DNA from 4 places in the Streptomyces sp. NPDC050842 genome. Region 1 is predicted to be linked to each of the others. Evidence: riboswitches for the same ligand, from Rfam matches in the RefSeq annotation. Region 1 holds a riboswitch; each other region holds the start of a gene.
What was found. Region 1 has a riboswitch for cobalamin ahead of cobN (cobaltochelatase subunit CobN). Riboswitches for the same ligand answer to the same signal wherever they lie in the genome.

Region 2: linked by a shared signal. The riboswitch ahead of ACIBG6_RS02995 (energy-coupling factor ABC transporter permease) and the one ahead of cobN (cobaltochelatase subunit CobN) in region 1 are both predicted to bind cobalamin.
Region 3: linked by a shared signal. The riboswitch ahead of metE (5-methyltetrahydropteroyltriglutamate--homocysteine S-methyltransferase) and the one ahead of cobN (cobaltochelatase subunit CobN) in region 1 are both predicted to bind cobalamin.
Region 4: linked by a shared signal. The riboswitch ahead of ACIBG6_RS23980 (cobalamin biosynthesis protein) and the one ahead of cobN (cobaltochelatase subunit CobN) in region 1 are both predicted to bind cobalamin.

The regions. Positions count from the first base shown of each region.
Region 1 is NZ_JBITGA010000005.1:431,418-438,403, reverse strand. It holds gene ACIBG6_RS19000 (GNAT family N-acetyltransferase) at 1-687, shown strand, start outside; gene cobN (cobaltochelatase subunit CobN) at 771-4,403, opposite strand; cobalamin riboswitch at 4,482-4,615, opposite strand; gene ACIBG6_RS18990 (cobalamin biosynthesis protein CobG) at 4,695-6,002, shown strand; gene ACIBG6_RS18985 (precorrin-8X methylmutase) at 5,999-6,652, shown strand; gene cobJ (precorrin-3B C(17)-methyltransferase) at 6,649-6,986, shown strand, end outside.
Region 2 is NZ_JBITGA010000001.1:672,893-679,878, forward strand. It holds gene ACIBG6_RS02980 (ATP-binding cassette domain-containing protein) at 1-543, opposite strand, end outside; gene cbiQ (cobalt ECF transporter T component CbiQ) at 540-1,289, opposite strand; gene ACIBG6_RS02990 (energy-coupling factor ABC transporter substrate-binding protein) at 1,296-1,697, opposite strand; gene ACIBG6_RS02995 (energy-coupling factor ABC transporter permease) at 1,694-2,392, opposite strand; cobalamin riboswitch at 2,421-2,656, opposite strand; gene ACIBG6_RS03000 (Rid family hydrolase) at 2,671-3,063, shown strand; gene ACIBG6_RS03005 (VOC family protein) at 3,112-3,504, opposite strand; gene ACIBG6_RS03010 (ArsR/SmtB family transcription factor) at 3,501-3,803, opposite strand; gene ACIBG6_RS03015 (PTS-dependent dihydroxyacetone kinase phosphotransferase subunit DhaM) at 3,870-4,280, opposite strand; gene dhaL (dihydroxyacetone kinase subunit DhaL) at 4,277-4,897, opposite strand; gene dhaK (dihydroxyacetone kinase subunit DhaK) at 4,942-5,934, opposite strand; gene ACIBG6_RS03030 (LysR substrate-binding domain-containing protein) at 6,090-6,923, opposite strand; gene ACIBG6_RS03035 (hypothetical protein) at 6,948-6,986, shown strand, end outside.
Region 3 is NZ_JBITGA010000013.1:24,702-31,687, reverse strand. It holds gene ACIBG6_RS34420 (1,4-alpha-glucan branching protein) at 1-416, opposite strand, end outside; gene ACIBG6_RS34415 (nucleoside deaminase) at 565-993, opposite strand; gene ACIBG6_RS34410 (LLM class flavin-dependent oxidoreductase) at 1,007-1,855, opposite strand; gene ACIBG6_RS34405 (Lrp/AsnC family transcriptional regulator) at 1,950-2,420, shown strand; gene ACIBG6_RS34400 (hypothetical protein) at 2,607-3,512, shown strand; cobalamin riboswitch at 3,644-3,793, shown strand; gene metE (5-methyltetrahydropteroyltriglutamate--homocysteine S-methyltransferase) at 3,981-6,299, shown strand; gene ACIBG6_RS34390 (oxygenase MpaB family protein) at 6,394-6,986, opposite strand, start outside.
Region 4 is NZ_JBITGA010000007.1:57,265-64,250, reverse strand. It holds gene ACIBG6_RS23990 (putative cobaltochelatase) at 1-1,631, opposite strand, end outside; gene ACIBG6_RS23985 (cobyric acid synthase) at 1,918-3,465, opposite strand; gene ACIBG6_RS23980 (cobalamin biosynthesis protein) at 3,462-4,445, opposite strand; cobalamin riboswitch at 4,479-4,611, opposite strand; gene ACIBG6_RS23975 (hypothetical protein) at 4,768-4,989, opposite strand; gene ACIBG6_RS23970 (anion permease) at 5,002-6,273, opposite strand; gene ACIBG6_RS23965 (alpha/beta hydrolase) at 6,639-6,986, shown strand, end outside.

The DNA of each region.
Region 1 (6,986 bases):
ACGGTTCTCAGCGGGGACGTGGTCCACCAGCCTGAACGCACCCTCATCCCCACGCTGACCCTGCGTGGAAGCGGCACCGTCAAGGTCTTCGCCTATGGCCACCGCGACAGCGTCGTGGATGAGGCAGCCGAACTGGCTGCGAAGCTCGCCACCGTGCACGACGTGGTCAATGCCAGGGTCGTGCGCCCCCTCGGCCCGGAGACCGGCTCCCCGCGCGGCACTCGCATCCAGCTGAAGGACTTCACCGCCCGACCCTGCCCCGCCCCCGGTGGCCCCGTGCGCCCCGTCACCGACTGGCCGGCCGCCGTGCAGGAGACCTTCGCCCCGTTCGCCGCCGCCATGGCCGCCGAAGGCCTGAGCTTTCTCCATGCCCGGATGTCGGCCGGCCGGTGCGGACCGGTCCTCGCCGCCGTCGCCGAGGATCGCGTCGTGGGTGCGATCGGTCCCATGGACGTACGACCCGATGCGATCGGATGTCCTCAGCTCCTGCCCCAGTATTTCGCCGTCCTGCCCGAGGTTCGGGGACAGGGCCTCGGCCGCGCCCTGTGGCGGGCCGCGATGCACTGGGGCCAATCCCACGGCGCCGCCTACCAGCTCCTCCAGACCGAGGTCGGCGGTCCCTCGGACAGGCTGTGCCAGTCCGAAGGGCTGGCTTCCCTCGGCTTCAGCCGCACCACGCGGGCGTAGCGGGCGGGTATGCCGAAGGCCCCGTCCACCGACCCCCGTGCGGTGAGCGAGGCCTTCGGAGACCTTGCGGGTGAGAGGGAGGGTCACTCCTCCTCGTCGGTGCCCCCGGCGCCTTCCAGGTCGCCTTCCGTCTCCAGGAAGACCTGGCGCAGGGCGGCCAGGGTCTCCGGGTCCGGCTTCTCCCACATGCCGCGGGACTCGGCTTCGAGCAGGCGTTCCGCGATGCCGTGCAGGGCCCAGGGGTTGGCTTCCTTCAGGAAGGCCTGGTTGTCCGCGTCGAGGACGTATTCCTGGGTGAGCTTGTCGTACATCCAGTCGGCGACCACGCCCGTCGTGGCGTCGTAGCCGAAGAGGTAGTCGACCGTCGCCGCCAGTTCGAACGCGCCCTTGTAGCCGTGGCGGCGCATCGCCTCGATCCAGCGCGGGTTGACCACGCGGGCGCGGAAGACGCGGGAGGTCTCCTCGACCAGCGTGCGCGTGCGGACCGTCTCCGGGCGGGTGGAGTCGCCGATGTACGCCTCGGGGGCCGTGCCCTTCAGCGCGCGGACGGTCGCCACCATGCCGCCGTGGTACTGGAAGTAGTCGTCCGAGTCGGCGATGTCGTGCTCGCGGGTGTCCGTGTTCTTAGCGGCCACCGCGATGCGCTTGTACGCCGTCTCCATCTCGGCGCGCGCCGGGCGGCCTTCGAGGCCTCGGCCGTAGGCGTAGCCGCCCCACACCGTGTAGACCTCCGCGAGGTCGGCGTCCGTGCGCCAGTCGCGGCTGTCGATCAGCTGGAGGATGCCCGCGCCGTACGTTCCCGGCCGGGAGCCGAAGATACGGGTCGTCGCGCGCCGCTCGTCGCCGTGCTCGGCCAGGTCCGCCTGCGCGTGCGCCCGGACGTAGTTGTCCGCGGCCGGTTCGTCGAGGGCTGCCACGAGGCGTACCGCGTCGTCCAGGAGGGCGATGACGTGCGGGAACGCGTCTCGGAAGAAGCCCGAGATGCGGAGGGTGACGTCGACACGCGGGCGGTTCAGTTCGGCGAGGGGGATGGCCTCCAGGCCGTTCACCCGGCGCGAGGCGTCGTCCCAGAGCGGGCGGACGCCCAGCAGGGCCAGCGCCTCGGCCACGTCGTCGCCGGCGGTCCGCATCGCGCTCGTACCCCAGAGGGAAAGACCGACGGAGGTCGGCCACTCGCCGTTGTCCGTGCGGTAGCGCTCCAGGAGCGAGTCGGCGAGGGCCTGGCCCGTCTCCCACGCGAGGCGGGAGGGCACGGCCTTCGGGTCGACCGAGTAGAAGTTGCGGCCCGTCGGCAGGACGTTGACCAGGCCGCGGAGCGGGGAGCCGGACGGACCCGCCGGGACGAAGCCGCCGTTCAGGGCGTGGACCGCGTGGGTCAGTTCGTCCGTCGTGGCCGCCAGGCGGGGGACCACCTGCTCGCAGGCGAAGCGGAGGACCGCCTGCACCTCCGGACCATAGGTGGTGGGGACGGCGTCGACGGACCAGCCCGCCGCCTCCATCGTCTCCACCAGCTCGCGCGCCTTCGCCTCCGCCTCGTCGGCCGTGGTGCGGGTCGCCGCCGACTCGTCCAGGCCCAGCGCCTCGCGCAGGCCCGGCAGCGCCTGCGTACCGCCCCAGATCTGGCGGGCGCGGAGGATCGAGAGGACCAGGTTGACGCGGGCCTCGCCCTCCGGCGCGCCGCCCAGGACGTGCAGGCCGTCGCGGATCTGGGCGTCCTTGACCTCGCACAGCCAGCCGTCGACGTGCAGCAGGAAGTCGTCGAAGCCGTCGTCCTCCGGCCGGTCCTGGAGCCCCAGGTCGTGGTCCAGCTTGGCCGCCTGGATCAGCGTCCAGATCTGGGCGCGGATCGCGGGCAGCTTCGACGGGTCCATCGAGGAGATCTGCGCGTACTCGTCGAGCAGCTGCTCCAGGCGCGCGATGTCGCCGTACGACTCGGCGCGCGCCATCGGCGGCACCAGGTGGTCGACGAGGGTCGCGTGCACGCGCCGCTTGGCCTGCGTGCCCTCGCCCGGGTCGTTGACGAGGAAGGGGTAGATCAGGGGGATGTCGCCCAGTGCCGCGTCGGGGCCGCAGGCGGCGGACAGGCCGGCGTTCTTGCCGGGCAGCCACTCCAGGTTGCCGTGCTTGCCCAGGTGGACCATGGCGTCGGCGCCGAAGCCGCCGTCCTCGGCGCGGGCGGCGATCCAGCGGTAGGCGGCCAGGTAGTGGTGCGACGGCGGGAGATCGGGGTCGTGGTAGATCGCGATCGGGTTCTCGCCGAAGCCGCGCGGCGGCTGGATGAGGATCAGCAGGTTCCCGCGGCGCAGGGCGGCGAGCACGATGTCGCCCTCCGGGTTGCGGGAGCGGTCGAGGAACATCTCGCCGGGCGCCGGGCCCCAGTGCTCCTCGACGTGCGTACGGAGCTCCTCGGGCAGGGTCGCGTACCAGCGCTTGTAGTCGGCGGCCGGGATGCGGACGGGGTTGCGCGCGAGCTGCTCCTCCGTCAGCCAGTCCTGGTCGTGGCCACCGGCGTCGATGAGGGCGTAGATCAGCTCGTCGCCGTCGCCGGAGATCAGGCCGGGGAGGTCCTCGGCCGGGCCGAAGTCGTAGCCCTCCGCGATCAGGCGGCGGAGGAGGGAGACGGCGGAGGCGGGGGTGTCCAGGCCGACCGCGTTGCCGATGCGGGAGTGCTTCGTCGGGTACGCGGAGAGGACGAGCGCCAGCTTCTTCTCGGCGTTCGGGATGTGGCGGAGCCGGGCGTGGCGGACGGCGATCCCGGCGACGCGGGCCGCGCGCTCGGCGTCCGCGACGTACGCAGGAAGCCCGTCCGCGTCGATCTCCTTGAAGGAGAACGGGACGGTGATGAGGCGGCCGTCGAACTCGGGCACGGCGACCTGGCTGGCCGCGTCCAGCGGCGACAGGCCTTCGTCGTTCTCCTCCCAGTTCTCGCGCGAACCGGTCAGGCACAGCGCCTGGAGGATCGGCACGTCGAGCCCGGCGAGCGCGCCCGCGTCCCAGGCCTCCTCGTCGCCGCCGGCCTGCGCCTCGGCGGGCTTGGTGCCGCCCGCCGCGAGGACGGTGGTGACGATCGCGTCGGCGGTACGGAGCCGGTCGAGCAGCTCCGCCTCGGGGGCGCGCAGGGACGCCACGTACAGGGGGAGGGCCTGGGCGCCGGTGTCCTCGATCGCCGCGCAGAGGGTTTCCACGAAGGCGGTGTTCCCGCTCATGTGGTGGGCGCGGTAGTAGAGCACCGCGATCGTCGGGCCGGTCGTGTGACGGGCCGTGCGCTCCAGGGGGCCCCAGGTGGGGGCCGGCGCCGGGGCCTCGAAGCCGTGGCCGGTGAGGAGGACGGTGTCGGAGAGGAAGCGGGCCAGCTGCTCCAGGTTCCCGGGGCCGCCGTGCGCGAGGTAGGCGTGCGCCTCGGTGGCGACGCCGACGGGGACGGTCGAGGTCTCCATCAGCTGGGCGTCGGGGGCCTGTTCGCCGCTGAGCACGACGACCGGCTTCCCGGTGGCGCGGATCGCGTCGATCCCCTCCTCCCAGGAGCGGATGCCGCCCAGAAGGCGGACGACGACGAGTTCGACGCCGTCGAGGAGGGCGGGGAGTTCGGCGAGGGGCAGCCGGGAGGGGTTGGCGAAGCGGTACTCCACCGGGCCGCCGGCCCCCTCGGCCGAGGCGGCGTTCGCCGCGCGGGCACTGAGCAGGTCGGTGTCGGAGTGCGACAGCAGCAGAAGCATGGCGTGCGCAGGCCCTTCCTCGGGGTTGTCCGCGCCCCGGGTGGTCGTGTGGGTTGGGGCCTCCCCTGCTCGAGCGAAGCCGAGAGCTTGGGGAAGGGAGTTCCTGACTCACCCGTGCCATCGCTGGTACGGGCTCACAGTGGCGGGACCGCGCCGGATTCTCACCGGGCTTCCTCCCCGGGGTCCTGGGACCCCATGCCGATCTGCATCCTAGATCGTGGCGTCGGCGGGGCGGGGCGGGGCGGGGAGTCGGCCGGATCACACTCGGTGGTGGCCCGGTTCCCCGTGGGTATGCTCGCCGCCATGCCGCCCACCCCACCCCCGACGCCCGAACGGGACGAAGCTCGCATACGGGACCGTGGCGACGCCTGCCCCGGGGCGCTGCGCCTGCATGCCGCCGACGACGGCCGGCTGGCCCGACTGCGGCTGCCCGCAGGGCGCTTGACGGCACGTCAGGTGGCAGCGCTTGCGGACGCGGCGGAGATCCTCGGCGACGGGCGGATCAGCATCACGTCCCGGGGGAACGCGGAGCTGCGCGGCCTCGCGGACGACTGCGGGGCGGAACTCGCCGCGCTGCTCGCGGAAGCGGGCCTGCTGCCCTCCCCCACCCACGAGCGCGTCCGCAACATCGCGGCCTCCCCGGCCGCCGGCCTCGACGGACTCGGCGGCCCCGAGGTCCAGTTGTGGGCCCGTGAGCTGGACACCCTGCTGTGCGCCGAGCCCTGGGCGGCGGCGCTTTCCGGCCGTTTCCTGTTCGTCCTCGACGACGGGCGCGGAGACGTGGCGGGCCTCGGCGGCGATGTGACCTTGGTCGCAGTGGAGCCGGGGCCGGCTGACCCTTCCGGATCCGCGCTGCTGTACGTGGGCGGGAGGGCCTTCCGGGTCGGCGGGGCCGACGCGCCCCGGGCCGCCCTCGCCGCCGCCGGGGCTTTCCTGGACGCCGCCCGCGAGGCCGGGAACGGGGCCTGGCGGGTGCGGGAGCTGCCGGAGGGGTGCGCCCCGGACACGGCGGGCGCGCTGGACCGCGCGGGGATCGCGGCGGAGCCCGTACCCACGCCACACCTCCTTCCCCACCTCCCCGATGGCGCGCCCCTCGCCCCCGGGCCCCTCGGCGCCACCGCCCTGTACGTCCTGGCGCCCCTCGGCCGCCTCACCGCCGCCCAACTGCGCGCCCTGCTTCCCGCCGAGGAGGTACGGCTGACGCCGTGGCGCGGTGCGGTCGTCGTCGGGGCGGCGGCGGGCCGCCAGGACCACGACCGGCTCGCGGCCCTCGCCGCCGCCGGGCTGATCACCCGGCCCGACTCACCCTGGGCGGGCGTCAGCGCCTGCACCGGGCGCCCCGGGTGCGCCAAGTCCCTCGCGGACGTCCGCGAGGACGCGGCCCCGGGGTCCGCCCTCGGCCTCCCCCGCGGCCTCCACCTCCCCGTCCACTTCTCCGGGTGCGAGCGCCGCTGCGGGCACCCGCACGGCACCTGGGTCGACGTCGTCGCCACCGCCGACGGCGCCTACCTGGTGGACGGCGTCCCCACCCCCCGTACCGCCCTGCCCGACGCAGTGACCACGGCCCGCACGACCACAGCCACCACGACGACGAGATGAGCGAGAGCACCAGGATGTTCGACTACGAGAAGGACGGGGCGGAGATCTACCGCAGGTCCTTTGCCACGATCCGCGCCGAGGCGGAGCTCGCGGGCCTGCCCGCCGACGTCGCCCAGGTGGCGGTCCGGATGATCCACGCCTGCGGCATGACCGACCTCGTCCAGGACATCGCGTACTCCCCCCAGGTCGCCGCGAACGCCCGCGAGGCCCTGCGCGCCGGCGCCCCGATCCTCTGCGACGCGCAGATGGTCGCCAGCGGCGTCACCCGCAAGCGGCTGCCCGCCGACAACGAGGTGATCTGCACGCTCTCCGACCCGGCCGTGCCGGGCCTCGCCGCCGACCTCGGCACCACCCGCTCCGCCGCCGCGCTCGAACTGTGGCGGGACCGCCTCGAAGGCTCCGTCGTCGCCATCGGCAACGCCCCCACCGCCCTCTTCCACCTCCTGGAGATGATCGCGAAGGGCGCCGGCAGGCCGGCCGCCGTCCTCGGCATCCCGGTCGGCTTCATCGGCGCCGCCGAGTCCAAGGACGCGCTCGCCGCGAACACCCTGGACCTCGACTACCTCGTCGTACGGGGCCGGCGCGGCGGCAGCGCGATGACCGCCGCCGCGATCAACGCCCTCGCCCACGAAGCGGAGATCCAGGCATGAGCACCGCGCACACGAAGGGCAAGCTGTACGGGGTCGGGCTCGGGCCCGGCGACCCGAACCTGATGACGGTCGCCGCGGTGAAGGCCATCGCCGCCGCCGACGTCGTCGCGTACCACTCGGCCCGCCACGGCCGCTCGATAGCCCGCTCCATCGCCGCCGAGCACATCCGCGAGGACCACGTCGAGGAGCGGCTCATGTACCCGCTCACGGTGGAGACCACGGACCACCCCGGCGGCTACCGGGGCGCCCTGAACGACTTCTACGAGGAGGCCGCGGCCCGCCTCGCCGTCCACCTCGACGCCGGCCGCACGGTCGCCGTCCTCGCCGAGGGCGA
Region 2 (6,986 bases), on a different contig from region 1:
GTGCGGATCGAGCCCGGCCGTCGGCTCGTCCATGATCAGCACCCGGGGCCGCATCGCCACCGCGCCCGCGATCGCCGCCCGCTTGCGCTGCCCGTACGACAGCAGATGCGTCGGCCGGTCCTCCAGGGCCACGATGTCCAGCGCCTCCAGGGCCTCGCGCACCCGGAGCCGCACCTCCTCCTCCGGCAGTCCCAGGTTCATCGGCCCGAAGGACACGTCCTGGCCGACCGAGGCCGCGAACAGCTGGTCGTCCGGGTCCTGCACCACGAGCTGCACGGTCGTCCGCAGCCGGGTCAGCCCCTTCCGGTCGTACGTCACCTCCGCCCCGTCCAGGAGCAGCGACCCGCTCCCGCGCCGCAGCCCCCCGCTGAGCAGCCGCAGCAGCGTCGTCTTGCCGCTGCCGTTCCGCCCGAGCAGCGCGATCGCCCGCCCCTCCGGCACCGCGAAGTCCACGTCCGACAGCACCGCCGGCCCGTCCTCGTAGGCGAAACCCGCCTTCACCAGCTCCACGACGGGCGTCGCGGAGGTCGTCGGAGACGTCACGGCAGGAACCTTTCGAGTACGAGGGTGAGGGCGACGAGCCCGCAGAGGAGCCCGCCGGCCGTCGCCAGGAACCGGCGGGAGACCGCGGCCGCGGGGACCAGGACCCGCAGGGTCCCGTCGTAGCCGCGCCCGGCGAGCCCGGACTGCAGGCGCTGGGCCCGGTCGAAGGCGCGCACGAACGACGTGGCGCCGAGGCCGGCGAGCGAGCGCCAGGTCGCCGCCCGGGTGGTGTGCCCGAGGCGGGCGGCCTGCGCCTGACGGATCTTGGACAGGGAGTCGAGGAGCAGGAAGATGATCCGGTACATCACGAGCGCCACGTCCACCACGGGAGCGGGCACCCCCGCACGGACGAGCCGGGGGAGCACGTCGGAGACGGGCGTCGTGAACGCGAAGAGCAGCACCCCCAGCGAGGCGGCGGCGGTCCGCAGCAGCAGCTCGCCCGCGTGGACGGGCCCGCCGGGCGCGAGGGCCACGAACCCCCGCGCCCCGCCCACCTCGAAGAGCAGCGGCACCGCGCCCGTGACGCAGAACCCGAGCGGCACGCGGAACGCCCGCCACAGCTGACGGCCCGCCACCCCGGCCGGGCCGAGCAGGACCACGAGCGTGGCCGCCGCGACGAGCACCGCACCCGGCCACGGCGGCAGACACACCGCGCACAGGGTGAGACCGAAGCCGAGCAGGGCCTTCTCGACGGGATGGCGGCGGCGCCAGCGACTGCTGTGCGCCGCCGCGTCGATCGGCAACATGGGCGGCTACGCGTCCTTGTCCCCGGCGTCGACGCGCGAGTCCGCACGCGCGACACCCTCCGCGCTCTCCATACCATCCCCGGCCTGCGCCAGCGCGCGGGCCTCACCCTGCCGACGTCCGCGCCGCACACCGAAGTAGTAGGCGAGGACACCGGCGCCCAGCGCCGCCTGGAGGGCGAACAGCGCCGACTCGATCTCCCCCGACGGAGGCTCGTACAGGGGGCTGAACCACGGTTCGTAGTCCGGCTGGAGCTCCGTGATCGCGGTCTCCGCCTCCGCGTCCGCCCCGGCGAACGGCTCCTCCTTGTGGTCGCCGAGCCCCAGCGCGAGCGGCAGCACCGCGAGCGCGGCGACGACGAGCAGCAGCAGGGCGTTGATCTTCGTGTTCCGGCTGACGGTGAAGCTCATCGCGCGGCCGCCTCCTCGTGTCGCTTCGTGGCGGACCGGGTCAGGACGCCCAGCCGGGTCAGCTCGCCCTTGCTGGACTGCATGAGCAGCCGCATCACGAGCACGGTGAGCAGGCCCTCGCTCACCGCCAGCGGGATCTGCGTCACGGCGAAGATGGAACCGAACTTGGCCAGGGCGCCCATGATGCCGCTCCCCTGGTCGGGGAAGGCCAGCGCGAGCTGGACGCTCGTGACGCAGTACGTGGACAGGTCGGCGACGAACGCGCCGAAGAAGACGGCGACCATCAGCGGCGCACCGAACCGGCGCACCAGCAGATAGGTCCCGTACCCCGCCCAGGGCCCGACGATCGCCATCGAGAAGGCGTTCGCGCCGAGCGTGGTGAGCCCGCCGTGGGCGAGCAGCAGCGCCTGGAAGAGCAGGGTGATCGTCCCGAGGACCGCCATGATCGGCGGTCGGAAGAGGATCGCGCCCAGACCCGTACCCGTCGGATGCGAGCAACTGCCCGTCACGGACGGGAGCTTGAGCGCGGACAGGACGAACGTGAAGGCGCCGGAGGCGCCGAGCAGCAGGGTGGACTCGGGGTTGGAGCGCACCTCGCGGGTGAGCGCGCGAACCCCGTGGACGACAAACGGAGCGGCCGCGACGCCCCAGGCGGCGGCGTGTACGGGGGGCAGATACCCCTCGGCTATATGCATGGTTGGGAGACCCTCTCCAGCACCTCGTGGATGGACAACGCACCTTGGCCGGTCTCCTGGCTGACGGTCATACGTCCCGACTCCGCCTTCCCACACCGCGGTGGTCTCCCACAACGGTCCAGTGGCTTGCCCACGGGGGTCTCCCACGGGTGTGGAGCCGGAACTCCCGATCACAGTGGCGAGGGCCGCACCGGTACTGCACCGGTTTCCCGTACACCAAGGCCCTGCGACACTAGTGCGTTGACCAGGTGCATTACAACGCGGAGGAGCACGGAGCGGTGAGTGATGTTCGACAGAGGGTCAGTTCCGGGTCGCCACTCGAACCGGAGATCGGCTTTTCCCGGGCCGTTCGAAAGGGTGCGTACGTAGCGGTCGCCGGGACCGCTCCCATCGGCGACGACGGGGCCGCCGTCGCGCCGGGCGACGTGTACGCCCAGACCGCCAGGTGTCTCGACATCGCCGAGGCGGCGCTGAAGGCGGCGGGTGCGTCCCTGGACGACGTCGTGCGCACCCGCGTCATGCTCACCGACGTGACCTCGTGGAAGGAGGCCGCGCGGGCCCACGGGGAGCGGTTCGCGGAGGTGCGGCCGGTGACGACCTTCGTCGAGGTCTCGCGGTTCATCGATCCCGCGTGGCTCGTCGAGGTGGAGCTCGACGCGGTCGTGGACTGACGACGGGGGGAGCGGGCCGACAGTCGGCCGGCCCGCCACTGCTCCGTACTACTTCGGCTCCGTCGCGATCTGGATCAGGTTGCCGCAGGTGTCGTCGAAGACGGCGGTGGTGACGGGGCCCATCTCCAGGGGCTCCTGGGTGAAGTGGACGCCGAGGCCGCGCAGACGGGCGTACTCCGCCCGCACGTCGTCGACCGCGAACTGGGCCAGCGGGATGCCGTCCTGGACCAGCGCGTCGCGGTACGGCTTGACCGCCGGATGGCCGGCGGGCTCCAGGAGGAGTTCGGTGCCGGCGGGCTCGTGGGGCGAGACGACCGTCAGCCACCGGTCCGTCTCGCCCAGCGGGACGTCGTGCTTCTTCACGAAGCCGAGGATCTCGGTGTAGAAACGCTCGGCCTTGGCCTGGTCGTCGACGAAGACGCTGGTCAGATGGATCTTCATGAGGTGCTCTTCTCCGGTCCTGGGGTGTCGGGCACGGGCCATCGCTCGGTGATGTGCCGCAGGGGGGCGGTGTTCAGGTCGTGGAACTTGTACCGGCCCTCCCGCCTGGTCTCGACGAGCCCGGCGGCCTCCAGCACGGCGAGGTGCTGGGAGACCCCCTGGCGCGAGATGCCGAGCTGATGCCTCATGCTCAGCCGCGAACAGATCTCGAACAGTGTCTGTCCGGATTTCTCCGTGAGCTCGTCGAGGATCGTGCGGCGGGTGGGGTCGGCCAAGGCTTTGAAAAGGTCGTCGGCCACCACTCCAGGATAGGCAACTCCTCGCTTGCCTATCAAGTCGACACCCTCACTCCCTGGCGCCGTCACTCACTGCTTGCGATAGGTGTACGCCTCCGAGGCCGCCGAGGCCACCGCGTCGAGATCCCCGCCCGCGCTCGCCGTCACCAGCGCCGCGACCGCGCCCTCGACGAACGGCGCGTCGATCAGCCGGGAGCCCTCCGGCAGCGCGTCGCCCTCGGCGAGCAGCGCCTTCACCGTCAGGACCGCACTGCCGAGGTCGACCAGGAGCGCCACCCCGGCGCCGCCGTCGACGGCCTCCGCCGCCGCGCGGATCAGCTCGGCGCTCGTCCCGAGACCGCCGTCGGGGAGCCCGCCCGCCGGCAGGATCGGCGCGGTCCCGCCCCCGCCCGCGAGGCCCTGGGCCAGCGCCGCCACCGCGGCCGCGACATCCGCGCTGTGCGAGACCAGCACGATGCCGACCGGCGCGGTCGCGCTCACCCGGCGCCCTCCGTACGGGCTGCGGCGGCGAGTTCGGCGAACAACAGCGCCGACGACGTCGCCCCCGGGTCCTGGTGCCCGATCGACCGCTCGCCGAGATAGCTGGCCCTGCCCTTGCGCGCCCGGAGCGGTACGGTCGCGAGGGCGCCCTCCTCGGCCGCCGCGCGCGCCGCACCGAAGGAGCTCCGCAGTCCCTCCACGGCCGGGACGAGCGCGTCCAGCATCGTCTTGTCGCCCACCTGGGCGCCACCCAACTGGCCCACAGCGGCCACCCCGGCACCGAACGCCTCCGCGAGCCGCTCCCGGGCGACACGCTCGTCCTCGCCCAGTGCCTTGCCCGTACGGCGCAGAAGTGTCCCGTACAGCGGTCCCGAAGCTCCGCCCACCGTGGAGATCAGCTGCCGTCCCGCGGCGACGAGCACCGCTCCGGGCGTCGCGGGCGGATCCTTCGCCAGCAGCTCCGCCACGGCCGCGAACCCGCGCTTCAGATTGACGCCGTGGTCGGCGTCGCCGATCGCCGAGTCCAGCTCGGTGAGCCGGTCGGCCTCACGGTCGACGGCCCCGGCCGTCGCCTCCAGCCACCGCACGAAGAAGTCCGCACCGAACGTCTCGTCCATGCCTGCGTCCTCACCCTCTCCCACTCCGTCTCCCATACCTTGTCTCACCGACCCCAGCGCAACGCGGGCGTCTGCACCGGCGCGTCCCACAAGCGCAGCAGCTCCTCGTCCACCTCGCACAGGGTCACCGAGCAGCCGGCCATGTCGAGCGACGTCACGTAGTTCCCGACGAGCGTCCGGGCGACCGGGATCCGGCGCTCGGTCAGCACCCGCTGCACCTCGGCGTTGAAGCCGTACAGTTCGAGCAGCGGGGTCGCGCCCATGCCGTTGACCAGCGCGAGCACCGGACCGGACGGGCGCAGGTCCTCGACCACGGCGTCGACGGCGTAGTCCGCGATCTCCCGCGAGGTCATCATGGCGCGTCGCTCGCGGCCCGGCTCGCCGTGGATGCCGATGCCCAACTCCAGCTCGCCGGCGGGGAGATCGAAGGTGGGGCTGCCCTTCGCGGGCGTGCTGCACGCACTCAGCGCGACCCCGAAGGACCGGCAGCGCGCGTCCACTTGGCGGGCGATCGCCTCCACCCGTTCCAGCGGGGCGCCTTCCTCGGCGGCGGCCCCCGCGATCTTCTCCACGAACAGGGTGCCCCCGGTCCCGCGCCGCCCCGCCGTGTACAGGCTGTCGGTCACCGCCACGTCATCGTCGACCAGGACCTTCGCGACCTGGATGCCCTCGTCCTCGGCGAGCTCCGCCGCCATCTCGAAGTTGAGCACGTCGCCGGTGTAGTTCTTGACGACGAACAGCACCCCGGCACCGCTGTCGACGGCGGCCGCGGCCCGTACCATCTGCTCGGGCACCGGCGACGTGAAGATTTCCCCGGGGCACGCAGCCGACAGCATCCCGGGCCCCACGAACCCGCCGTGCAACGGCTCGTGCCCGGACCCGCCCCCGGACACCAGCGCGACCTTCCCGGCCACGGGCGCGTCCCGCCGCACGACGATCCGCCGCTCCACGTCCACGGTCAGCTCGGGGTGGGCGGCGGCCATCCCCCGCAGCGCGTCGGACACGACGGTCTCCGGGACGTTGATCAACATCCGCATGGGTGTCTCCTTGGATTTCGAGGGAGGGGCGCACGTCTGGTGTCTTGGTGGCGGTTCCCGCCTTGGGCAATATCAACGTTGCCGCTGCGAACGTCATGCGGGCAAGACCGCTTCCGCGCGAGTCCTCCTCACCGGGACCGGGTGGTGCCGGGAGGTCACCACCGTCGAGGGGCCGCCGGGAGGTGTGTGGGGTGGTCCTGTCGTGCGGCGGTGCGCAGTGCTGCGATGACGGCCGTGGTCGTCGGTTTCGCGGCCTCCGTGTGACGGGTCGCGCCGAACAGGAGGCGCTGGATCGGGTGGCCTTCGAGGGGTGCCGTGCGGATGCCGGGTGTGGTCGGGTCGATGGCGGTTCGGGGGACGAGCGCGGTCGCGAGACCGGTCCGTGCGAGGGTGAGCTGGGCGGCGATGTCGGCGGTGACGTAGCGGGGCCTGGGTGTGAAGCCGGCTTGGTGACAGGCGTGCAGGATGGCCTGTCCGCAGTCCGTGGTCGGCGGCGGCACGGCCAGATCGTGCGTGGCCAGCTCCAGTAGGGCGACGGGCCCGTCGACGGCTCGGTCGGCTGCGGTGACGACGAGCAGGGGATCGTCGAGCAGCGGTGAGACCTCGATGCCCCGGGGTGTCGCGTCGGGGAGGTGGTGATAGCGCTGGCCCAGCACCACATCGACGGTGCCGAGCGTGAGTTCGCGCAGTTGCGCCTGGTCGGTGACGAGGCAGGTCACCGTGAGCTGCGGATGGAGCGTGCCCAGTGCGGCCAGTGCGGGGGCCACGATCCTGGCGACGGTCGACGGCAGCGCGGAGAGCGTGGCGGTGGTGCCGACCGTGCCCTTGATCGCTGCGATGGCGCACTCGGCCTCCTCCGCGGCGGCGAGGATCCGGTCGGCGTGTTCGCGGAGGACGCGGCCCGCTTCCGTGAGAGCGACGGTACGCCCGTCGGGACGCAGCAGATCGACCCCCACGTCGTGCCGCAGCGCGGCCAGCTGCTGGCACACGGCCCCGCCCACATTCCCGCCGACGTGGACGTGGAGCACTTCAACCACTTGGCACAGCGGCTG
Region 3 (6,986 bases), on a different contig from region 1:
GCGGAGACCGTGAGGTCGGGCGTGTCGTTCACGGACTGGGCCTGCGCCACCGCGCGCCCCCGCAGCAGGGCGTACAACTGCCCGACGAGGACGGGGTCGTGGGCTCCGTCGTAGATCCAGCGGGTGCCCAGGACGCCGTGCTCGGACGTGCCGATGAGTGCGTGGTCGGCGCCCTCCAGCGGAGCCCCGCGGTAGGTCATGGGCACCAGGTAGGCGGCAGCCCCCTCCTCCGCCCCGTCGGTCACCACCATGAACTCGATCCCCACCTCGCCGGCCGGGTCGTCGAGCCGGAACCCTCCGGCCCTCGCCGGGCTCGGCCCGCCCTCCCGACCGGCGTACCAGTCACGGGTGGGCAGCCACGAGGCGAGCAGCTCCATCTTGGTGGGCTGCATCGTGGTGTGGTGGATGACGGCCATCGTGCGACTCTTCCTCTCGACCGGGCGAACTCACGGGCCAACGGAACCTAACAGACGGTTCCCGGGTCACCGCGCGGGGCCGCCCGGCCGGACCTGGCCCGGGAGGTCGGGTGGCGTCCCCGGCTGCTGACGGCCGACGGCCCGTCGGTCAGCGGTAGTACCCCTCGACGACGGCCCGGACCTCGTCGAGCAGCGCGGGGCCGTCCTGCGGTACGGGCGGCTTGCCGCCGGCCGGCCTGATGTCCAGGAGTTGTTCGCCGGAGAGGGCGAACACCACCCGCCGCAGCCCCGCCAGCCGGATGACGGGCTCGCACATCCCGCAGGGCTCGCAGCTGGTGTACATCGTGGTCTCCGCCGCCGTGGCCGCGTCCAGCTCCCGCGCGGCCCAGCGCGCCAGCTTCAGTTCGGGGTGCGCGGTGATGTCGCGGTCGGTGAGGGTGGTGTTGTACTCCTCCGCCAGCACCGTCCCGTCCGGTGCCGCGAGCAGCGAGCCGAAGGGCGGGTCGCCGCCGTCCTTCGCCTTGGCCGCGAGCGCGATGGCCCGGCGGAGGAGGGTGTGGTCGTCGTGAGTGATCATGCGATGGCTCCGTTCAGTCGTGGGACAGGGAAAGGGACCCTGCCACGGCGGTGAGTACCTGCCAGGCCTTTTCCGGGTGGTGTGTCTCACTCGGATTCCCTGCGTACGGGTCGAGGACGACGGACTCGGCGCCAAGCAGCCGCAGTCGGTCGAGGTCGTCGAGGATCTGGTCGAGCGTGCCGTGCCCCGCGAGCCGGTCCGCGCCGGTGACCGGTGCCGCGGTGACCTGGAGGGCGATCCGCGGGGCCAGCGCCGGCACGGGGAGCCGCAGCTCCTCCGCGGTGGCCTTCAGCCGGTCGGCGCCCTCGCGCAGCCACGGCAGGGTGGGGCGCAGCGGATGCCAGGCGTCCCCGAGCCGTACGGCTCGCCGCACCCCCGCGTCGCTGTTGCCGCCGACCCACACCGGAATCCTCCTCTCCCCGTAGTCCGCGGTGTTCGCCCACGCCTCCCGGACGCCCCGCAGGTGCTCGTCGGTCAGCCGGCCACGGCGCTCGAAGGGGATCCCGAGGGCGGCGAACTCCTGTCGCGCCCAGCCCACGCCCACGCCGAGGACGAGCCGTCCACCGCTCAGCTGATCGAGGTTGGCCGCCATCCGGGCGGTGAGCAGCGGGTGCCGGTAGGGCGCGATGAGCACGGTCGTGCCGAGCCGGACGCGGGTGGTGAGGCCGGCCAGCCAGGAGAGGGTGGTGAACGGCTCGTAGAAGGGTGCCGGATAGCGCTCGGCGACGTCGGGTGTGACGGCGATGTGGTCCGAGACCATCAGGAGGTCGTAACCCAGGCCTTCCACGGTCCGGGCCCAGTTCCGCAGGACTCCGGGGTCGGTGCCGGGTCCAAAGTTGAGGATGTTGACTCCGATCTTCACGAGAACGAGGCTAGCCAGGCGGCCGGGGCCCGCAGAAGGGCTTCCCGCCTGTTCCGGGGCCCTTCGGCCGTGGATCCGCCGGTAATCTGGCCGGATGACCGAGACCCTCGACGCGACGGACTGGGCGATCCTGAGGGAACTCCAGAAGGACGGCCGGATCGCGTACACGGAGTTGGCGCGGCGGGTGAACCTGAGCGCGTCGGCGACCAAGGAGCGGGTGCGGCGGTTGGAGGACGCCGAGGTGATCACGGGGTTCCGGGCGGAGGTGGACCTGGAGCGGACCGGCTACCCGGTGCTCGCGGTGGTCCGGCTGAAGTACCCGGGGACACGGCACGAGCCGTTGCGCCGGCTGCTCGGTGAGCGCCCGGAGTTCCTGGAGTGTCTGCGTACCACCGGGGACGACTGCTACGTCCTGAAGGTGGCGGCCACGTCGATGTCCCATCTGGAGGAGCTGGTCGACGCGCTGGCGCAGTTCGGGAGTACGACCACGAACCTCGTCCTCAGCCGGACGCTGCCGTTGCGCGGACCGGCCGAGCCGCGAGCGGACGTGCGCGCGGCTCGCTGAGATCCGGAAGGGGCGCGCGATACCGACCGCGCGCCGTCCACGTCCGACCGCACGCTCCGGCGAACGGGGCACAGGGCACTGGGGACTTCCCGACCAAGATCAATAGCCTGACGTCCGGCGCGTGACCTCGCGTCTGTCGGACAGAGAAGGCAAGCGACTCCCGTGAAACTCCCGATGTTGCAGCGCATGGCCTGGCTCACCGCGGCGACCGCGCTGCTGACGACGCTCGGCTCCGCCCCGGCAGGCGCCGCCGGGGAATGGCAGAAGGTCGGTGCCGACGCCCGCAGCGGTGTCAGCGGTCTCGCGTACGAGGGCACTACCGAGGACGGAACCGGCGTGCGCGTCCTGGCCGTGCACGACAACAAGCGCTCGGGCCAGCAGCGGCTTTCCCGGATCACCCACCGGGAAGGCTCCGACACCGTCTCCCCACTGACCTGGGACGGGCCGGAGCCGGTCGACCTCGAGGCCATCGAGGCCATCCCCGGGATGCCGGGCGAGTACCTGGCGCTGACCAGCCGCGGCGTCCTCTTCCGTGTGAAGGTCGCCGGGTCCACGGCGACGGTCGTCGACTACACGCCGCTGCCGGCGATCGGCGAGGGCGACGACTTCGAGAGCTTCGCGCTCGTCGCGCAGAACGGGAAGCTCGCCGCCCTGTGGGCGGACCGGGGTACCGGCCCGGACCGTCCCGCCACCCTGTACGCGGCGCCGCTGACGTTCGCCGCGTGGGGGCAGCCGCTGTTCGGCGCGGTGACGAACCGGACCTACCGGTCGACGCACCCGGACGACGCAGGCACGCGGCACATCTCCGACATCGCGGTGACCGCCGCCGGCCGGCTCGTCGTGGGTTCGGCGGCGGACGCCGGCGACGACGGCCCGTTCGACTCCGCGGTGAGCGACGCCGGCCGGGTGACGATCTCGGCGACGGGCCGGGTACGGGTCTCGCTCGCGGCCTCCCCGACCGTGCTCGGGACGTACCCCCAGTACAAGATCGAGGCGGTGGAGTGCCTGCCCGACTCCACGGACACCCTGCTGGGCACGGACGACGAGAACCTCGGCGGCTACGTACGGACGGTGTCCCTCTGCGGCGCCTGAGCACGACGTGACCTGACGGACTCCGGGGCCTGATGGGGCCCCGGAGTCCCCTTTGCGTGCACAGACCGCGAGGACCGGGCTACGCTGCGGGTGCAGCTGGTTCGCCCCCGTCAGCCGGACGGGACGCGTCGTAAGAGGGAACCCGGTGGGAATCCGGGACTGCCCCGCAGCGGTGAGCGGGAACGACCGCCGTCATCAGCACTGGGCCCGGGAAGGGTCTGGGAAGCGACGGCCATTAGGTGTCCTCCCCCGTGAGGACGTGCCCGCGAGTCCGAAGACCTGCCCGTTGCCCGCACGCGGACGATTCCGCGCGCGGATGTTCCGGTGACCTCGTGGGCGGGTCGGCGTACAGAGCGAGAAGGACGACCGCGTCGCACCGCGCCGGGTCGCGCCGTCCGTTCCGTCACCCCTTCGTGCCCTCGTCCCGTCACCGGGATCTCAGGGATTCATCTCGCGAAGGAGATCTCCGTGACCACCAAGTCCGCAGCCGCGGCAGCGCAGGCCACCCTGTACGGCTACCCCCGCCAGGGCGCCGACCGGGAACTGAAGAAGGCCGTCGAGGGCTACTGGCAGGGCCGCGTCACCGCCGACGCCCTCCGGACCACCGCCGCCGACCTGCGCCGCACCACCTGGCGGCAGCTCGCCGCCGCCGGTATCGACGAGGTCCCCACCGGCGACTTCTCGTACTACGACCACGTCCTCGACACCACCGTCATGGTCGGCGCGATCCCCGCCCGCCACCGGGCCGCCGTCGCGGCGGATCCGCTCGACGGGTACTTCGCCATGGCACGTGGCACCCAGGACGTCGCACCGCTGGAGATGACCAAGTGGTTCGACACCAACTACCACTATCTTGTCCCGGAGTTGGGTCCTGACACGGTCTTCGCGGCCGACTCCTCCCAGCAGGTCACGGGCCTCAGGGAAGCCCTCGACCTGGGCCTCGGCGCCCGGCCCGTCCTGGTCGGACCCGTCACCTACCTGCTTCTCGCCAAGCCGGCGCCCGGCGTGGCGGCCGACTTCGATCCGCTCACCCTCCTCGACCGGCTGCTTCCGGTGTACGCCGAGGTCCTCGCCGACCTCCGCGCGGCGGGCGCCGACTGGGTGCAGCTCGACGAGCCCGCCCTCGTCCAGGACCGCACCCCGGCGGAACTGAACACCGCCGCACGCGCCTACCGCGACCTCGGCGGCCTCACGGACCGGCCGAAGCTCCTGGTCGCCTCCTACTTCGACCGGCTCGGCGACGCCCTCCCGGTGCTGGCCAAGGCGCCGGTCGAGGGGCTGGCCCTCGACTTCACCGAGCGGGCGGCCGCCAACCTGGACGCGCTCGCCGCCGTCGGCGGCCTGCCCGGCAAGCGACTCGTCGCGGGAGTGGTCAACGGCCGCAACATCTGGGTCAACGACCTGACCGCGTCGCTCACCACGCTCGGCACCCTCCTCGGTCTCGCCGACCGCGTCGACGTGGCGGCCTCCTGCTCCCTGCTGCACGTCCCGCTCGACGCCGCCGCGGAACGCGACATCGATCCGCAGATCCTGCGCTGGCTCGCCTTCGCCCGCCAGAAGACCGACGAGATCGTCACCCTCGCGAAGGGACTCTCGCAGGGCACCGGCGCCATCACCGGCGAACTCGCCGCCAACCGCGCCGACCTCGCCTCGCGCGCCCGCTCCCCCATCACCCACGACCCGGCCGTTCGCTCCCGCGCCGACGCCGTCACCACCGCCGACACCCGCCGCTCCCAGCCGTACGCCAAGCGGGCGAACTCCCAACACGCCGCCCTCCGGCTTCCGTTGCTCCCCTCCACGACCATCGGCTCGTTCCCGCAGACCGCGGAGCTGCGGACCGCGCGGGCCGACCTGCGGGCCGGGCGGATCGACACCGCCGGCTACGAGGAGCGCATCAGGTCCGAGATCCGGGAAGTGATCGCCTTCCAGGAGAAGACCGGCCTCGACGTCCTGGTCCACGGCGAACCCGAACGCAACGACATGGTCCAGTACTTCGCCGAACAGCTCACGGGCTACCTGGCCACGCGCCACGGCTGGGTCCAGTCCTACGGCACCCGCTACGTCCGGCCGCCCGTCCTCGCCGGCGACATCTCCCGGCCCGCACCGATGACCGTCCGCTGGACGGCGTACGCCCGGTCCCTCACCGCCAAGCCCGTCAAGGGCATGCTCACCGGACCGGTCACCATGCTGGCCTGGTCCTTCGTCCGGGACGACCAGCCCCTCGCCGACACGGCCCGGCAGGTAGCCCTCGCCCTGCGCGACGAGGTGAACGACCTGGAGGCAGCGGGCACTTCGGTCATCCAGGTGGACGAGCCGGCTCTCCGCGAGACCCTGCCGCTGCGCACCGCCGACCACAGGACGTACCTGGCGTGGGCGACGGAGGCGTTCCGCCTCACGACCGCCGGAGTGCGCCCGGAGACCCAGATCCACACCCACATGTGCTACGCCGAGTTCGGCGACATCGTGCAGGCCATCGACGACCTCGACGCCGACGTCATCAGCCTGGAGGCCGCCCGCTCCCACATGCAGGTCGCCCGCGAACTCGCCGCGCACGGCTACCCGCGCGAGGCGGGACCCGGCGTCTACGACATCCACTCCCCGCGCGTCCCGAGCGCCCACGAGGCCGCCGAACTGCTCCGCACCGGCCTCGAAGCCATCCCCGCCGAGCGGCTCTGGGTCAACCCCGACTGCGGTCTGAAGACCCGAGGTTGGCCCGAGACCCGCGCCTCCCTGGAGAACCTGGTCGCGGCGGCCCGCACCGTCCGCGCGGAACTCGCCACCCCCTGACCGTGCCGTAGGGCCAGGGAATCCCCGCGCCCCCGCCCGAGCGGCGGGGGCGCGGGGATCACGAGCAGCACAGGCAGCACACACAGCACGGGGATCACGGGGAGACCGTGGCGGCCGGTGGCGTCCAGCGGCGAGTACGGGCCGAGGCGGACGAGAGGCCGTACTCCTTCCTGAGGTGCTCGGGGATGGCGTAGTGCATGACGCGTCCGCGGGTGAGGGAGGACAGTTCGAGGACGGTGGTGAGGTGGCCGAGGCGGTCCAGGGCCCACGCGCCGAGCGGGGAGCGGTCCTCGATGGTCTCCAGGACGCCGAGGAGGTGGGGGACGGACTTGACGAGCGTGTCCCAGCGGGTGCGGGGGACGTCCAGCCAGTCGGCGCAGGTGTCGCCGACGAGGTAGCGGATGAGCGCGGAGACGACCGGGTCGAAGAGGGTGCCGGGCACGACCTCCTCGTAGAGGTCGATCAGCTGCCGGGTCAGATGGGATCCCTCCGGGGAGGGGCCCATGTGGCGGATCATGTACTGGTCGAGGAAGCGGCGGGCGTCGTCGAGGGTCTTCGGTACGGCGTCCTGGTCGACGCCCAGCATGGCGCCGACCACGCGCCAGGCGTAGTAGTAGGCGTCCGCGCCTTCGGAGGTCATGTGGATGCCCAGGCGGTGGAGACTGTCAAGGACGAGCATCGAGAAGA
Region 4 (6,986 bases), on a different contig from region 1:
GCGAGGTCCGCGGTACGGCCCCGGAAGGTGATCAGGCCGACCTTGTCGCGCCGCTGGTAGGCGTCGAGGAGCAGGGAGAGCACGGCCCCCTTCACGGCGCTCATCCGCTGCCGGGCCGCCATCGAGCCTGAGGCGTCCACGGCGAAGAGCACGAGGTTCCCCTCACGACCCTCACGGGTCGCCTGCCGCAGGTCGTCCCGCCGGACGACGAGCCCGGGACCGGTCCGCCCGCGCGCCCGCTGGTGCGGGGCGGCGGCCTGCACGGTCGCCGCGAGATGCAGCTTGGTCAGGGCGCCCCGGGGCCGGGTGGCCCCGGTGGTACGGCCGTGTTCGGTACGGGCCCGGGAGCGGCGCCCGGCGGCGCCCTCGCCGAGACCGGGCACGCTCAGCATCTTCGTACGGAAGGGCTCGGCGGCCTGGACGGCCGCGCGCTCACCGGCGCCGGAGCCCCGCGGGGCGGGCGCGGGAGCCTCGGCCGGGGCGGGGGCCTCGTCGGGCACACCGTCCGTCTCGGGGCCGGGGCCTTCGCCCTGCGGCGGAATGCCACCGCCACCGCCGGGACCGCCGTCACCCGGACCGTCGGGCTCCGGGTCCTCGTCGGGGTCGGTCTGCGGCTCCTCGCCCTTGAACTGCTCCAGGGTCTCGTCGAGCTTGTCCTCGTCGAGGCCGGGCGCGTCGAAGGGGTTGCGGCGCCGCCGGTGGGGGAGGGCCAGGAGGGCGGCCTGCCGCACGTCCTCGGAGGTGACCCCCGTCCGCCCGGCCCAGGCGGCGAGGGCGGTCGCCGCCCGCGCCATCACGATGTCGGCGCGCATGCCGTCGACCTCGAACGCGGCGCAGGTCGCGGCGATCTGGAGCAGCGCGGCGTCCCCGAGGACCACCTTCGGGAGCAGGTCGCGGGCGGCGATGATCCGCTCGCGCAGATCGGCCTCCTCACCGGCCCAGCGCGCGGCGAACGCGGCCGGGTCGTCCTCGAAGGCGAGCCGCCGCCGGACGACCTCCACCCGCTGCTCGGGCACGCGGGAAGCGGCGACCTCCACGGTCAGCCCGAACCGGTCGAGCAACTGCGGCCGCAGCTCGCCCTCTTCGGGGTTCATGGTCCCGACGAGAAGGAAACGGGCGGCATGGCGCACGGAGACGCCCTCGCGCTCGACGTGGGAGGCGCCCATGGCGGCGGCGTCGAGGAGGTGGTCGATCAGGTGATCGCTCAGCAGGTTGACCTCGTCGACGTACAGGATGCCCCGGTGGGCCGCCGCGAGGAGCCCCGGCTCGAAGGCCTTCACGCCCTCGGCGAGCGCCTTCTCGATGTCGAGCGCGCCGACGAGCCGGTCCTCGGACGCGCCGACGGGCAACTCGACCATCCGCGCGGCCCGTTCGGCCCCGGGGGCGCCGTCGTGCGGCCCGTCGGGGCAGCCGGGGTCGGGCGAGACCGGGTCGCAGCTGAAGCGGCAGCCGGCCACCACCGGTACCACCGGAAGCAGATCGGCGAGCGCGCGGACGGCCGTGGACTTGGCGGTCCCCTTCTCGCCCCGGACGAGCACACCGCCCACCGCCGGACTGACCGCGTTCAGCAGCAGCGCGAGCCGCAGGTCGTCCATGCCGACGACGGCGGTGAACGGAAACCGGGTGCTCATCGGGCGGTCACTCCTTCAAGTTCGATCAGATGATGCGAGAGGGCCGGCCGGCCCGGGATGACGCCTGGCCGTTCGCGCGCTCCGGCGCCGCGAGCGTGTGCCGTCGCCAGAGCGGCAGGCGGCCACGGCCCGGCGGTCGCCGACGGCGGGCAACCACCCACAGGGGCCACCCGCACCGGACTCTCCGAGTCGCACGGGTGGTGCGGGTGGGAACCCGAGCCCGGCCGGAGGCCGGGCGCACGCCCCGCGCGGCCCCGCCGCGCTCCCCCCACCCCGCAACCGGCACTCACGGCGCACCCGGCGGCACGAACGGCAGCCCCGCCGGGGCCCCCTCCTCGATCAGCCGCAGCAGCGCGTCCGTGTCCGCGTGCTCCTCGATCAGGTCGCCGAGCCGGTCCAGCTGCTCTTCCCGCAGCGTGCCGAACGACGTGTCCGGGGCGGGCACGAACCGACGCCCCGCCGCCGCCGCGACCTCCCGCAGGAACGCCCGGCGGAACCCGTCGCTCTCCAGCGAGCCGTGCCAGTGCGTGCCCCACACGGAGCCGACCCGGCATCCGTCGAGGAACGCCTCGCCGCCGCCCACCTCCGCGACGCCGTGATGGATCTCGTACCCCTCGACCCGTTCCCCGAGCGCCTCGCCGACCGGCCGCGCCAGGGTCTTCTCGCGCGCGAACCGCACCCGTACGGGCAGCAGCCCGAGCCCGTCGACGGCCCCGGCCTTCGACTCGACCTCGTCCTCGATGTGCTCGCCGAGCACCTGGAACCCGCCGCAGATCCCGAGCACCGGCCGCCCTTCGGCCGCGCGCCGGGCCAGCTCGCCGGCCAGCCCCCGCTCCCGCAGCCAGGCGAGCGCCTTGACCGTCCCCCGGGTCCCCGGCACGACGACGAGGTCGGCGTCGACGAGTTCCTCCGGCCGGTCCACGAACCGGACGACGACACCCGGCTCGGCGGCCAGCGCGTCGACGTCGGTGAAGTTCGACATGAGCGGGACGGCGCACACGGCGACCCGCAGCACGTCCGCGCCGACCGGCGGCGCGACGACGGACTCGCGCACGGTGCCGCGCAGCGAGACCCGGAGCCCGTCCTCCTCGTCGATGCCGAGCCCGTGCGCGTACGGCAGGACACCGAAGGTCCGGCGCCCGGTCAGCCCGTACAGCATGTCGAGCCCGGGTTCGAGCAGGGTCACGTCACCCCGGAACTTGTTCACGAGGTATCCGGCGACGAGCGACTGGTCCTCGGGGCTCAGCAGCGCCGTCGTCCCGAAGAACTGGGCGAAGACCCCGCCCCGGTCGATGTCGCCGACCACGACGACGGGTAGCCGCGCGGCCCGCGCGATGCCCATGTTCACGATGTCCGTGCGCCGCAGGTTGATCTCGGCCGGACTGCCCGCCCCCTCGCAGATCACGGCGTCGTACATGCCCCGGAGTTCCTCCAGGCACGCCATGACCGGCTCGAAGAGCTCCTTCTGCCGCCCCCCGCGCAGTGCCTTCCCGGGGGACGACCCCCCGGACCCCCCGAAGAACCCGCGTGCGCTCATCTCGCCCACCGGCTTGCCCATCAGGACGACCTGGCTGGAGCGGTCGCTGCCCGGCTTGAGCAGGACCGGGTTCATGAGCGCGGTCGGCTCGACCCGGGCGGCCTGCGCCTGCATGGCCTGGGCCCGCCCGATCTCGGCGCCCTCGCGGGTCACGAAGGAGTTGAGGGACATGTTCTGCCCCTTGAACGGCGCCACCTTCAGGCCCTTGCGGACCAGCCAGCGGCAGATGCCGGCCGTCACGACGCTCTTGCCGGCGTCGGACGTGGTCCCGGCGACCAGCAGGCCCCCACCCCTCATGCGTTCCTCCGCTTCGCGCGCTTCACGGCACCGATGATCATGCGGCCGCCGACACAGGCGGCCAGGGTCAGTACGGTCACCCGGCGGGAGAGCCGGACCGCCCGGTCGATGTCGGCGACCTCGACGGGCCGCCCTTCCCCGTTGAGCACGGGCCGGTGCTCGACCCGCCCGCCGTACGAGAGGGTCCCCCCGAGCCGTACGCCGAGGGCGCCCGCGAAGGAGGCCTCGACGGGGCCCGCGTTGGGGCTCGGGTGCTTGTCGGCGTCCGCCCGCCAGGCCCGTACGGCCCCGCGCGGATTGCCTCCGGCGAGCGTCGCGGCGACGGCCGTCAGCCGGGCCCCGGGCCAGCCGGCCACGTCGTCGAGCCGGGCCGAGGCCCAGCCGAAGCGGCGGTGGCGCGGGGACTTGTGGCCGACCATCGCGTCGAGGGTGTTGACCGCCCGGAAGGCGACGAGGCCCGGCACGCCCGCGACGGCACCCCAGAAGAGGGCGCCGACCACGGCGTCGGAGGTGTTCTCGGCGACGGACTCGACGACCGCGCGGGCCATCGCGGGGCCGTCCAGGGACTGCGGGTCGCGCCCGCACAGGTGCGGCAGCCGCTCCCGGGCGACCTCCAGGTCCCCGACGGCGAGCGCCCCGCCGATCGCGCGGGCCTCCCGCCCCAGGGTCGTGCCGCCGACGACGGCCCAGACGGAGGCGGCGGTCAGCGCCACGGCGGCGGCCGGCCGGTCCCGTACGGCCCGGGCGGCGAGTGCGCCGAGGGCGGCGGTGGAGCCGGCGCAGACGGCGGTGTGCAGGGCGCCCCAGCCGCGGTGGTCGTGGTGCAGGCGCTGCTCGACGGCGGCGGCCGCGCGGCCGAAGACGGCGACGGGATGTCCGCGGCGGGGATCGCCGACGAGCCGGTCGACGGCGAGCCCGAGGGCCGCGCCGTACGCGAATCCGTCCCGGGAGAGGCGGCTGGCTCTGATGCGGCCGGGCATGGCGCAGGTCCTCACTCAGGGTCCGCGCCCTGGATCGACGTGACCGGCGGCGAGAGTTCCTGACTCCCGGACCCTTCGGATCCGGTCACAGTGGCGGGACCGCGCCGGATTCGCACCGGACTTCCTCTGCTGCCGCCGTAATGGCCTCGGCAGTCCACCACGGCCCGCGAACACCCGTCAACCCACCCTTGACCTGCGACAGGTCACTGTGCGAAGCACCACAGACACGGGCCCCGGCAAGCACCACGAACACGGCGGCCGGGCGGCCCGCACCCGAAGGTGCGGACCGCCCGGCCGATGTACTGCGGAGTGGCGAGGACCGTCAGGCGACGATCAGGTAGATGCCGTAGGCCACGGCCGCCAGGCACGCGGCGAAGCAGGCGTAGGCGCCGGTCCGGGCCATCGTGGCCGAGCCGCCCTGGGCGGCGGCCTGCTCCTGCTTGGAGAGGCCGATGATGCCGAGGGTGAAGAGGCCCACGAGGGCGACGGTCGCCACGAGGCTGACTCCGAAGACGGAGCCGAGAGCTGCCCAGTCGATCTTCATGTCGTTGGTTCCTTACACCGCTGCGGCGGGGGCCGGGGGAGCGGCCGGGTCCGTGGGAACCGGCGAGGGGATGGTGGTCTTCAGGTCCTCGTCCGCGACGGCGGCGACGGAACCGGCCGGCGGCGGGGTGACGGCCGCGATCGCGGTGGTCACCACACCCGCGGGCTCGGACTCGCCGTCGAGGTCGTCGTCGGTGACGTTGTTGTGGTCGACCGGCTTGCGGCGGGACAGCGACCAGATGACGGCCGAGCCGGAGACCAGCAGGACCGCGACGGCGGCGATGCCCCAGGGACCCTGCTTGGTGAGGAACTCGGCGCCGGCGCCGACCAGGCCCGCGGCGGGCAGGGTCAGACCCCAGGCGACGAACATCCGGGTCGCGGTCGACCAGCGGACGACACCGCCCTTGCGGCCGAGGCCCGCGCCCATCACGGCACCCGAGCAGGACTGGGTGGTGGAGAGGGAGAAGCCGAGGTGCGAGGAGGCCAGGATGACCGTGGCGGCGCTGGTCTGGGCGGCGAAGCCCTGCTGCGGCTGGAGGTCGGTGAGGCCCTTGCCCATGGTGCGGATGATGCGCCAGCCGCCGAGGTAGGTGCCGAGCGCGATCGCGACGCCGGCGGCGACGATGACCCAGAGGGGCGGGTTGGAGCCGGGGGCGACGACGCCCTGGGTGACCAGGGCGAGGGTGATGATGCCCATCGTCTTCTGGGCGTCGTTGGTGCCGTGGGCGAGGGAGACGAGACCCGCGGAGGCGATCTGGCCGACCCGGTAGCCCTTGGCGGTGTGCTTCGTGTCGGTGTTGGCGCCGATCTTGTACGTCAGCCGGGTGGCCAGCATCGCGGCGAGGCCGGCGACGAGCGGCGCGGCGATGGCGGGGATGAGGACCTTGGTGACGATGGTCGGGCCGTTCACGGCCGACCAGCCGGCCGACATGACCGCGGCGCCGATGAGGCCGCCGAAGAGGGCGTGGGAGGAGCTGGACGGCAGGCCCACGAGCCAGGTCAGCAGGTTCCACAGGATGGCGCCCACGAGCGCCGCGAAGATCACTTCTGTACGAATGCCCTCTTCGTTGATGATCCCGCCGGAGATCGTCTTGGCGACCTCCACGGACAGGAACGCGCCGACGAGGTTCAGCACGGCGGACATGGCCACCGCCGTCTTGGGCTTCAGGGCACCGGTCGAGATGGTCGTGGCCATCGCGTTGGCGGTGTCGTGGAAACCGTTCGTGAAATCGAACACGAGAGCTGTCACGACCACAATGGCGAGCAGCAGCGTGATGTGTTCCATTTACCCAGGCAATCGTTTGACGTCAGTGGCTCGACGAACGTAGGCAACCTGAGTGAACGGAAGGTGAACTGGGGCGGGCGGCGTGGTGTCCCCATCCGGTGTCAAGAGATTCCGCTTAGGGCCCCGTCCGAGGGGGTGTCCACGATGCGGTCGCCCTGCGACCCCGGGTAATCCGGCTCCCGCAAGGCACCGGCGACGCGGCCCGGTTCGTCCCCCGCCGCCCCGTTCCGCCCCCTGGACCGAACCATCCGACCGGGGGACCCCGCCGAGGAGACCCATGTCACTCCCCGGGGTGCCCCGGGGAGTGACACCCCGGCCGGGTCCGCCCGGTGGCAGGCCGCCCGAGACCTGCCGACACTGGGAGCGTGCGCCCGGCTACAGCGACGGCAGCGGCCGTCACCACCCTGATCGGTGTCGGTGCGGCCGCGGTAGCGGCCGGCCGGTACGCCAGCGACGTCGCCCTCAAGGTGCCGTCCGGACGACCACTCCCGGGAGACCCCAGACTCACCGTGCACGCCACGGAACCCGAACGGATCACCCTCACCCGCAGCCTCGCCTCGCTGCGCCCCGGCACGTACGGGATCCAGGCCCCCGGCCTGCACGCCGTCATCGGCCCCGTCCTCGACCGCGTCCCGCACACCGCCGACTCCGTCGTCCGCCGCCTGGAACGGGTCGAGCTCGGCGTCCTCGGCCCCGGCGCCCGCGTCCGCCTC